3 regions of the Janthinobacterium sp. GMG1 genome follow, and region 2 is predicted to be linked to each of the others. Evidence: predicted binding sites of a transcription regulator. Region 2 holds the regulator's gene; each other region holds the start of a gene.
What was found. The regulator FNR, encoded in region 2, switches genes on or off when oxygen is low (the NO sensors DNR and NnrR bind a similar motif). The targets are predictions, from matches to a motif close to TTGATNNNNATCAA.
Positions count from the first base shown of each region.

Region 1 (3,279 bases), on a different contig from region 2:
CAGCCTGTTCCGCGCCAACGCACACGTGAGCCGCGAGCAATTCCACCGCTACGTGGCAAACATCGCCCTGCAACAGAACTACCCGGGCGTGATGAATCTCAATTACAGCCAGGAACTCGACGAGACGCAGCGCGCCGCCTTCGAAGCGGCCATGCAGCGCGACTATCCGCCCGGGCGCGACGGCTATCCGGCGTTTGCCATCCATCCGCCCGCCCCGCGCGCCGAGTATTCCGTGCTCGTGTACATCGAGCCGATCGCCAGCGCTCCGGAAAAGTATGGCTATGACATCGCCGCGCGCCCGCTGATCGCCGAAGCGCTGGCGCTGTCGCGCGACTCCGGCCAGATCAGCAATTCCGGCGTGCCCGTGCCGATGGACGGCCGCCCCCAATTGACGGGCATGGCCATGCGCATGCCCGTGTACCGCTTCGGCATGCCGGTCGATACGCTGGAGCAAAGGCGCGCGGCTTACCAGGGCTCCGTCGGCATCGGCTACGACCTGGTGACGATGATGCGCAGCGCGCTGGCCGACATGCCGGTACGCAACGTCCGCCTGACCCTGTTCGATATCGGCCCGCAGGCGCTTGAACAGCGGGAGGTGCCGCTGCAGCTGCCGCACGACATGCGTCCCATCTTCGACAGCACGGCGGCGGGCATGCATGCGCCATGGTGGCAGCCCGGCAATTCGGGCCGCTACCTGAGCAGCACGTTGCTGATCGAGCACAATGGCCGCGCCTGGCAAGCGCTGTTCAGCGTGCGCAAGAGCGACCTGTATTCGCGCTTCGACGTCTTCCTGCCGTGGCTGGCCCTGCTGATCGGCTTTGCCAGCACCATGCTGCTGTATGTACTGTTCCACACCCTGGCGTCGTCGCGCCGGCGCGCCATCCAGATGGCGACGGGCATGACGGAGGAATTGCGCGCCAGCCAGATCCGATTGCAACTGTCGCACCAGAAACTGCGCCGCCTGGCAGCGCATGCCGACCAGATCAAGGAAGAAGAGCGCAAGCGCATCGCGCGCGAAATCCACGACGACCTGGGACAGAACCTGCTGGTCTTGCGCATCGATGCCGACATGCTGGCCTCGCGCACGCAGCGCCGCCACCCGCGCCTGAACGCCCGCGCCCGCTCGACTCTGGAGCAGATCGACGCCACCATCAAGAGCGTGCGGCAGATCATCAACGACTTGCGCCCTACCGTGCTGGACCTGGGCGTGAATGCGGCCGTCGAATGGCAGGTGGCGCAGTTTCGCCAGCGCACGGGCATTGCCTGCGAAGTGAGCGAAAGCCATGACGACATTTGCCTCAGCGACCAATGCGCGACGGCCCTGTTCCGCATCCTGCAAGAGTCGCTCAGCAATATTTCCCAGCATGCGAATGCCAGCCGCGTGCAAGTCAAGCTGGAAAAATGCCACGATACGGTGTCGATGAGCATCAGCGACAACGGCGTGGGCGCGGCCATCGACGGGCGCAACAAGCTGGGCTCGTTTGGCCTGGTGGGCATCGAGGAACGCATCAAATTGCTGGGCGGCACTTTTTACATCGAAAGCAGCCCCGGCGCCGGCATGAGCGTACACGTCAGCGTGCCGCTGGGCGCGGACGCCACCGCCTTTCCCTACCAGGAAGAAAGCCGGGCCAGCGGGTGACAGCCGCGCGCCCGCACGAAGCAAGCTCAGCTTGCATATTTCGTAATTAGATGCAATATTGATGTAGAACAACTCAGCGCCCGCCCGCCATGGGCCAGGCATTCCTCGACTACTTGCCAGGAGTACACACGCACCGCTTTTCCTTGTTACACCGCAGTTCCCACAACGCTCTTTACCAAAGGACATTCATGGATACGAACGACAGTTTCAAAGCAATTGCCGATTTGAATTTGGACGCGATCAAGGTCAAACTGATGCACCGGGAGTCAGGCGAAGGATGGAGTCTGGAGAAGGCGAATGCAGTGGAATTCGAGTACCGCCGCTTCCTGATCCTGATGAAACAGTTTCCGGAAGAAGAAACGGCGCCTTTGATGGACGTCGACACCTTCTGGCACTACCACATCCTCGACACCCTGAAATATGCGGCGGACTGCGAACAGGTGTTCGGTTACTTCCTTCATCACTTCCCCTACATCGGCCTGCGCGGCGAAGACGACGAAGCGGCGCACCATCGCGTGGGCGAGCGCATGAAGCAGTTGTATGAACAAACGTTCGGGGAAGATTATATCCGCGCAGACACGGCGTATTCGGGGCGCGCCGTACAGGCGGCGTATTCGGGACGGGCGGTACAGGCTGCGTATTCGGGACGGGCAGTGCAAGCTGCGTATTCAGGACGGGCTGTCCAAACAGCATTTTCCAGTGCAGCGGTACAGGCGACGGCTTACTCGGGCCGGGCCGTGCAGACGGCGTTTTCCAGTGCGGCGGTGCAGGCGACGGCGTATTCGGGCCGCGCGACCGGGGCTGCCAACACCGCATTTTCCAGCGCCCCTGCCTCACTGGCCGCGGCGGTGGTCAAGTCGTCCTCGACTGGCCTGGAAATGGGGCGTTTCTATGTCGATCGTCCGGTGCTGAACCGCGACCCGCAATAGAAAAGCGGAAAACAGATGTGGCTGCCGCACGCGGCAAGCCTGGCTTACCCAGACGGCACCTCTCAGCTTGCCGTCTGTCAGGCGCTCTTAGGCAGCCATCAACTCGCGCAGTTCACGAATGCTGAAATCGCTGATTTCATGCATGCGGATGAGGATCGTGGCGCCGATCGGCAAGGTATTGTGACGAATCTTGCTGATGACCGGTGGCGCCACTTCCAGGGCTCGCGACAAGGCGGCATCGTTTTTCAGTTGCAACTTGTCGATGATCGCATCGAGGACGCGATTCGGGTTGTAGGTAGGCAAAGAGGTAATTTGTTTGAGAGACATGATCGAAAATCCGTACTTGTTGTATTAGAGCAAAAAGAAACCGAATGTCTCTTCTGCAATAATTCAGGGTAAACACACTAAAAAGCGCCATCACTTATGCGGCTTTTACGCCGCAAACAATATAATACACGCTATTGTTGATTTTTGCGTAACTTAAAGCAAAATTGTGATAATTGAAGAGAATTGACGCACTTGGAATGTGCTAGAGGATAACTCAAATCGGAAAAATTTGCTGCAAGTCATCAATTTTTACGATGAGCAACACCGCTATGCATGAGCCAGACTATGGCCATGAGGGTGCTGAGGCGGGCCATTTCCGCAGATAAATGCCAGCCTTGCGCGGCCACGCCGGCCGGGGTGGCAAGCGGGCAAGTGCCCGGGAGG
Region 1 is NZ_JAXQNT010000004.1:283,721-286,999, reverse strand. It holds gene SJI03_RS13110 (CHASE domain-containing protein) at 1-1,639, shown strand, start outside; gene SJI03_RS13105 (glycine-rich domain-containing protein) at 1,828-2,568, shown strand; gene SJI03_RS13100 (hypothetical protein) at 2,656-2,895, opposite strand; gene SJI03_RS13095 (hypothetical protein) at 3,138-3,279, opposite strand, start outside.
Region 1: SJI03_RS13105 (glycine-rich domain-containing protein) is a predicted target of FNR. The motif match lies at 1,698-1,711, and genes of this name have one in related genera.

Region 2 (3,279 bases):
GTTCCAGCTCCGCCGCGCGCGCTTCGAGTTCCTGCTGCAGGCGGTCGCGTTCGCTCATCAGGCCGTTGAACGCTTCCGTCAGTTCGCCGATCTCGTCGCGCTGCTGTACCGGCACGGGGGTGAAGCGGCTGCCGCTGGTGCGCAGGGCCAGCAAGGTGTCGCGCAGGCGCACCAGCGGCGACAGCAGGCGCACGGTGACCCAGCCCAGAACGGCAGCGGCCAGCAGCGAAGCGAGGATGCTCCACAGCACCAGCCGGTACAGCACGCCATCGAACGGTTCAAAGGCATCCTCGACGGGCAGCGAGGCGGCCAGCAGCCAGTTCACGGATTTCAGGCGCTTGAAGCTGTTGACGGCCGTGATGCCGCGGCTGTTGGTGCTGACCATGCTGCCTTCGCCATCTTCCTTCAGCAACTGGGTCGTCGTCAGGTTGGCGTTCGGCTTGCGCGGTTGCAGCAAGCGGCTCGTATCGGGGTGCAGCACATAGCGCGGCACGGCGCCGCGCGTGAGGATGAAGTAATAGCCGCTCTTGCCGATCTTTTCCGAGCGCAGGCGGCCCAGCAGGTTGTCCTTGTACAGGCGCAGCACGCCGATCACCACGCCGGCCACCCGGCCATCGGCGGCCAGCACGGGCGCCACCATCTGCACGATGGGCATGCCGCTCGATTTACCAAGCATCGGTTCGGTGATCATGGGCTGGCGCGTGCGCAGGACGGTCTGGAAATACTCGCGCTCGGCAACGTTGATGCCGGCGCGCCCCGCCACTTCCGGCATGTCGGCCACGATGGCGCCCTGCGCGTCGAGCACCAGCACGTCATCGAACAGCACCAGCATCGAGCGGCGCGAATAGTATTCGCGCAATTGGGCGGGCCGGGCGATCAATTCCGGCGGCTGTTGCCGGGCCGTCAGGGTGACGATCTGCAGCAGCATGCCCAGCTTGTCGTCGAGCTCGGCAGCGGTGCGGGTGATCAGGGACGATTGCTGGCTCAGCAGTACTCGGGTGAAGTCGTCGCGCATGTGCTGCACCTGGATCATGGTGACCAGCGCGATCATGGCGATCGAGGTCAGGCTGGTGGCCAGCGCGACTTTTGCTTTGATGCCGAGAGGCTTCATGATTTCCTTTTCAGTACCGGGCGGCACAGGCGGCAGATAATGCTGTCAGGAATTTTCCTATCAATACCCCAGCTTGGCAAGCGCCACCGCGCAAATTGCCCGCCCCGTACGGGCTTTTGACGATGTTGCCATATAATTAAAGGCTGGACGTCGTTTATTCGCCGAAATTACGGTGAAATTGGTATACGGCAACCCTGTATGCAGCTGTATGCAGTAAACTTGTTGTTGCATTTTCTAAAAGGTACCGACATGACTGAAGCGCTACTCACTCCCACCTTGCCCACCGTGAACGTGGAGGCGTTGCGTGCGCGATGCTCGACCTGCAGCATGCATCAATTGTGCCTGCCGATGGGCCTCGATGTGGGCGACATGGACAGGCTGGACCAGATCATCGGCCGCCGCCGCAAGATCGTGCGCGGCGCCTCGCTGTTCCGCATCGGTGACTCGTTCCAGAACCTGTATGCGATCCGCCTGGGGCACTTCAAGACGTACCAGATCAATCCCGGTGGCGAAGAGCAGGTGACGGGTTTCCAGATGGCGGGCGAACTGCTGGGCATGGATGCCATCAGCGCCGACCGCCACCACTGTAATGCAGTGGCGCTGGAAGACAGCGAAGTGTGTGAAATCCCGTTTTCCAGCCTGGAACAATTGCTGGGCAATATGCCGACCCTGCTGCGCCATTTCCACCGCATGATGAGCCAGGAAATCACGCGCGAGCAAAGCGTGATGCTGTTGCTGGGCAATATGCAGGCGACGCAGCGGTTTGCCGCCTTCATCGTCAACCTGGCGTCGCGCTATGAAGCGCGCGGCTATTCGGGCAGCAATTTCCAGCTGCGCATGTCGCGCGAGGAAATCGGCAACTACCTGGGCCTGACCATCGAGAGCGTCAGCCGCCTGCTATCCAAATTCAAGAAGGAAGGCTGGCTGCGCGTGTCGAACCGCGAGATCGAGATATTGCAGCCGGCCAAGCTGAAGGCCATTACGGCCGGAACCGACATCTGCAAATAAGGCTTACAGCTCTTCGTCCGCATGCAGCGCGATGCTGCGTTGCAGCGGCCAGGTCCAGATGCCGGACAGGCGCCACTCGCGTTTGTCGTTTTCCACCAGCACTTGCCAGCGGCTGCGCTCGAGCATCGGCAGCGCCACGGAAAAATTGCCGGCCGCATCGGGCTGCACCAGCACCTTGATATCCTTTTCCGGCAGGGTCGCATGCGCCAGGTGCAGCTGCAGCGGACCCTGGTAAGCCTTGCCGAAGCTGTGCACGGAACCGGTCAGGCGTGCTTGCGCCACGTCATACGACAGGCTCGTATCCATGGCCAGGTCGCTGGCGATCGTGTCGCGCTTCAAATCCTGGTTGATCGCCTTGCCCTGCTTGTAATAATCGCCCACCACCAGCGCATCGGGCTGCGTAAACGCGATATAGCCCATGAAGCTGCCGACGACCACGGACAGGCCGGGGCCGATCATCAGCAGCCATGGCCAGCGATGCTTGTACCACGGTGCAACGGGGGCTTGCAGTTTCAGACTGTCGGACATGATATTTCTCCTGTTTAATCAGCCAGTCCCCGCATGGGGACCGGCCTTCCTGCAACTTCGTGGCGGCGGCGAGGGCACCCGGTCCCCTTCCGCCTTTCCTTGTTAACGTGGCACGATGAATACCGCGCTTTCACGCACATGCAGCGACGGGTTGTCCAGCGAGTGCAATTCGATCGCAATCTTGTTCGAACCCTTCTCTCCCACGCCGTGCGGCACGCGCAGGCGGATCGGCCAACCCAGCGTTTCCGTCGGCTGCAAGGTCACTTCTTCGCGCGTCAGCAAGGTCAGGCCCGGCAGGCCGGAAGCGCTGATCTTGAAATGCTGGGTTTGCTCCGACGTGTTCATGATCTGCAGACGGTAGACGTTTTCAATCATGCCGTCTTCCACTTCGCGTCCCATCGAACCGCGGTCGCGGATCACGTCCATTTTCAGGGGCGTGCGCAGGGCCAGCGACGTACATACGGCGATGATGATCAGGGCCAGGATGGAAGTGTAGATCAGGACGCGCGGGCGCATGGCGCGCTGGCGTATCTGCTTCGAATTGAAGTTGTTTTCCATCGCATGGTCGGTACTGTAGCGTACCAGTCCCCGTGGCCGGTCAACCTTGTCCATCACGCTGTTGCAGGCATCGA
Region 2 is NZ_JAXQNT010000013.1:63,392-66,670, reverse strand. It holds gene SJI03_RS25425 (response regulator) at 1-1,111, opposite strand, end outside; gene fnr (fumarate/nitrate reduction transcriptional regulator Fnr) at 1,361-2,119, shown strand; gene SJI03_RS25415 (FixH family protein) at 2,123-2,647, opposite strand; gene ccoG (cytochrome c oxidase accessory protein CcoG) at 2,750-3,279, opposite strand, start outside.

Region 3 (3,279 bases), on a different contig from region 2:
GACGTCGGCCATGGCTTCGTCTTGCAGGAAACTATAGTCGTGCAGCAATAGCAAGTCGCGCACCGTGTCCGACTGCTGCAGGAAGAATTCGCGCTGCAGGGCAACGATTTCCTGTTCCAGGATATCGAGCGCGTCGTCGTCGCTCTTCTTGATGTAACGGTCGATCAAGCCCCGGTTGAAGGCCGTCACGGCCACTTTTTCATCGGCCGCGCCCGTGAATAAAATCTTCTTGCACGGCAAGTCACGCACGGCCTGGCAGAATTCCAGGCCATTCATCTGCGGCATCGAATAATCGACCACCAGCACGGAGGGCACGGCAAAGCGCTGCGCCTGGCCGCTGATGCGCCAGATGCGTTCGAGGTCGAGCGCCACGTTGCGCTGGTCGGGCGGCAGATTTTGCGTGTCGAAATTGACGTGCAGCGGCGTCTCGCCCAGCTGCGTGCTGTGGCGCAGCCAGTGCAGCGCGCTGCTGGTGTCGTGGAAGGTCTGGCGCGCCAGTGCGGGATCGAGCTGGAAGGCCAGGCTTTTCAGGAAGGAATCGCTGTCATCGATCAAGACGGTCAGGGTCGGATGGGAATAGACGGGCAGTTGCATGCATCACCTTGCGGGGGAAGAGGGTTGGAAGCGGGCCGGCACGGGCTGGGGAAATTCCAGGATGAAAATCGCATACGCATGCTCGCGCGACACGCAGCGGATGCGCGCCTGCCAGGCCGTGACGATCTGCCGGCACAGGGCCAGGCCGATGCCGCTGCCGTTGTGCACGGGATACGAATAAAAACGCTCGAAGATCAGCGGCAGGCGGTTCTTCGCGATGCCGCAGCCCGTGTCGATGAACAGCAGCCTGGGCACGGGGCGGGCGCCGTCGATGATGATGCGCACGCGGCCCTTGCCGGCCCGCTGGATGGCTTTCAGCGCGTTTCTCAGCAGGTTCAGCAGGATCACCACGCACAGCTCGTCCTGGCCCGCGAACTGGAAGTCGGCGCGCACGTCCACCTTGACGCAGCCGCGCTGGCTGTTGCCGGTAAACGGGTAGCGCTTGAGTACGGAATTCACCATCGCCAGCATCGATAGCGCCTGGCTGGGCTGGAGGTTGCGGTTGACGGCACTGGCGCTCATCAGGAACAAATCGATCATGTGCTGCATGTGGCGCACTTCGAACTGGATGCGCGACAGGGCTTCCTGCAACGGGGGCAAGTCGTCCGCCTGGCTCGCCAGCTGCGGCAGCAGCCGGCGCATGCCCCGCACATTCGCTTCCACGCTGGTCAGCGGCGTGCGCAGTTCGTGCGCCACGGAACCGAGCCCGGCCGCCAGGCCAGCCAGCCGTTCCAGCTCCAGCACCTTGCTGCCCACTTTCACCACGGACAGCGAGGCAATGGTGAACCAGTGCACGGGCAGTTGCTGCAGCACTTCACGCTGCAGCAGGAAGCTGCCCTCTCCCTGCAGGATGACGGCCAGGCAGGCGGTACTGGTGCCGATCAGGTAGGCGCGGCAAGCCAGTTTCGTTTCGAAATGAAACAGTATGACCAGGCCGATCAGCAGCGATTCGCTCCAGATGGACGACGCGTGGTTCATCAGAAACATGAAGGTAAAGAAGAAGGGCAGGATGTAGCTGAGCGCGAACAGCAGGTAGCGCGACAGCCAGCGGGCCGAGAAGTGGCGCGCAAACAGGCCGGCCGCGCAGATGCCCACGCCCGTCAGGCGCAAGGTCAGGTTTTCATAGGCTTGCGGAAAAAAGTAATGCCACAGCAGGTAGTACAGCGGCATCGCCACCGTGCCCACGGCGGCCAGCATGGCAACCCTGCCGGCCAGGTTTTCATGGGGCATGCGCTCATGCAGCAGCGAATGGAGCAGGCGCCTGCGCCAGTGTGTCCATCGTCCTTGCAATTGCTGCGTCATGACTCTGCCTTGATTCTCTTCAGAACATTATCATCGCGTAAATTTTCCTGGTTGAACGGTTATCTGATTGGACATTGATATACGTCAATGGATGAGTTGGCGAGACGGTCAAGGCTTTAATCCGCAGCAAACCTTTCCCCAGGAGAAAACTCATGACCATCGCTACCAGCTTGCCCATTCCATCGTTCGCCCGTGCCGAACACTGCCTGCCAGACTACATCGTGCGGCGCATGGATGCGCATCACATCACGCGCATCGAAAAATTGCTGGGCGGCCAGCATCCCCACGCCTGGCAACCGACACCGGCCCATGCCATTTTCCTGGCCGGCAATGACTATCTGTCCATCGCCGCCGAGCCGGCGCTGGTGGCAGCCCAGGTGGCGTCGCTGCAGGCAAATGCGGGCGGCCTGCTGATGTCGGCCGTGTACTTGCAGGAAGGCAGCGAACAGCACCGGCTGGAAAGCCGGCTGGCGCGCTACATGGGCTGCGAGGACGGCATCCTGGCGCAGTCCGGCATGGCGGCCAACGTGGGGTTGATCCAGTGTATCGCCAGCCCCGGCATTCCTGTCTACCTCGACATGCAGGCCCACGCCTCGCTGTGGGAAGGCGTGCTGTCGGCGCAGGCCCAGGCCGTGCCCTTCCTGCACAACGACATGACGCACTTGCGGCGGCAAGTGGAAAAGCATGGCCGCGGCGTGATCGTCGTCGATGCCCTGTACAGCACCAACGGCAGCCTGGCGCCGCTGCTGGAACTGCTCGACATCGCTGAGCGCAGCGACTGCGTGGTGGTGGTCGACGAGTCGCACTCGCTGGGCACGCATGGCCCGCAGGGCGCGGGCCTGGTGGAAGCGTGGGGCTTGGGCCATCGCGTGCATTTCCGCACGGCGTCGCTGGCCAAGGCCTTCGCGGGGCGGGCCGGTTTCATCAGCTGTTCCAGCCGCTTCAAGGGCTATTTTTTGTCCGAATCGCGGCCCGCCATCTTCAGCTCCTGCCTGTTGGCGCATGAGCTGGCGTGGCTGGGCGCGGCGCTCGATTTCATCATGGCCGCCGATGGGCGGCGCGCCACCTTGCGGCGCCATACGCTGCAGGTGCGCGAAGGCTTGCGCGAACTGGGCTACAACGTCAGCGATGGCACGGAGCAGATCGTGGCGCTGGAGGCGGGCGGCGAACCGGCCACCCTGGCACTGCGCCAGGCGCTGGAACGGCAAGGTATTTTCGGCGCCATGTTTTGCGCCCCGGCAACGGCGAAGAACCGCGCCCTCGTGCGCCTGACCCTGAATGCGGGACTCGACGAGGCGGCCATCGACCGGGTGCTGGCGGGCTGCGCCGCCATCCGCGCCGAAGCGGGCGTGGAACATTGGCAGTCGACGCGGCGCCTGCGCA
Region 3 is NZ_JAXQNT010000001.1:978,245-981,523, forward strand. It holds gene SJI03_RS04435 (response regulator) at 1-594, opposite strand, end outside; gene SJI03_RS04440 (HAMP domain-containing sensor histidine kinase) at 598-1,896, opposite strand; gene cqsA (alpha-hydroxyketone-type quorum-sensing autoinducer synthase) at 2,049-3,279, shown strand, end outside.
Region 3: cqsA (alpha-hydroxyketone-type quorum-sensing autoinducer synthase) is a predicted target of FNR. The motif match lies at 1,971-1,984, and genes of this name have one in related genera.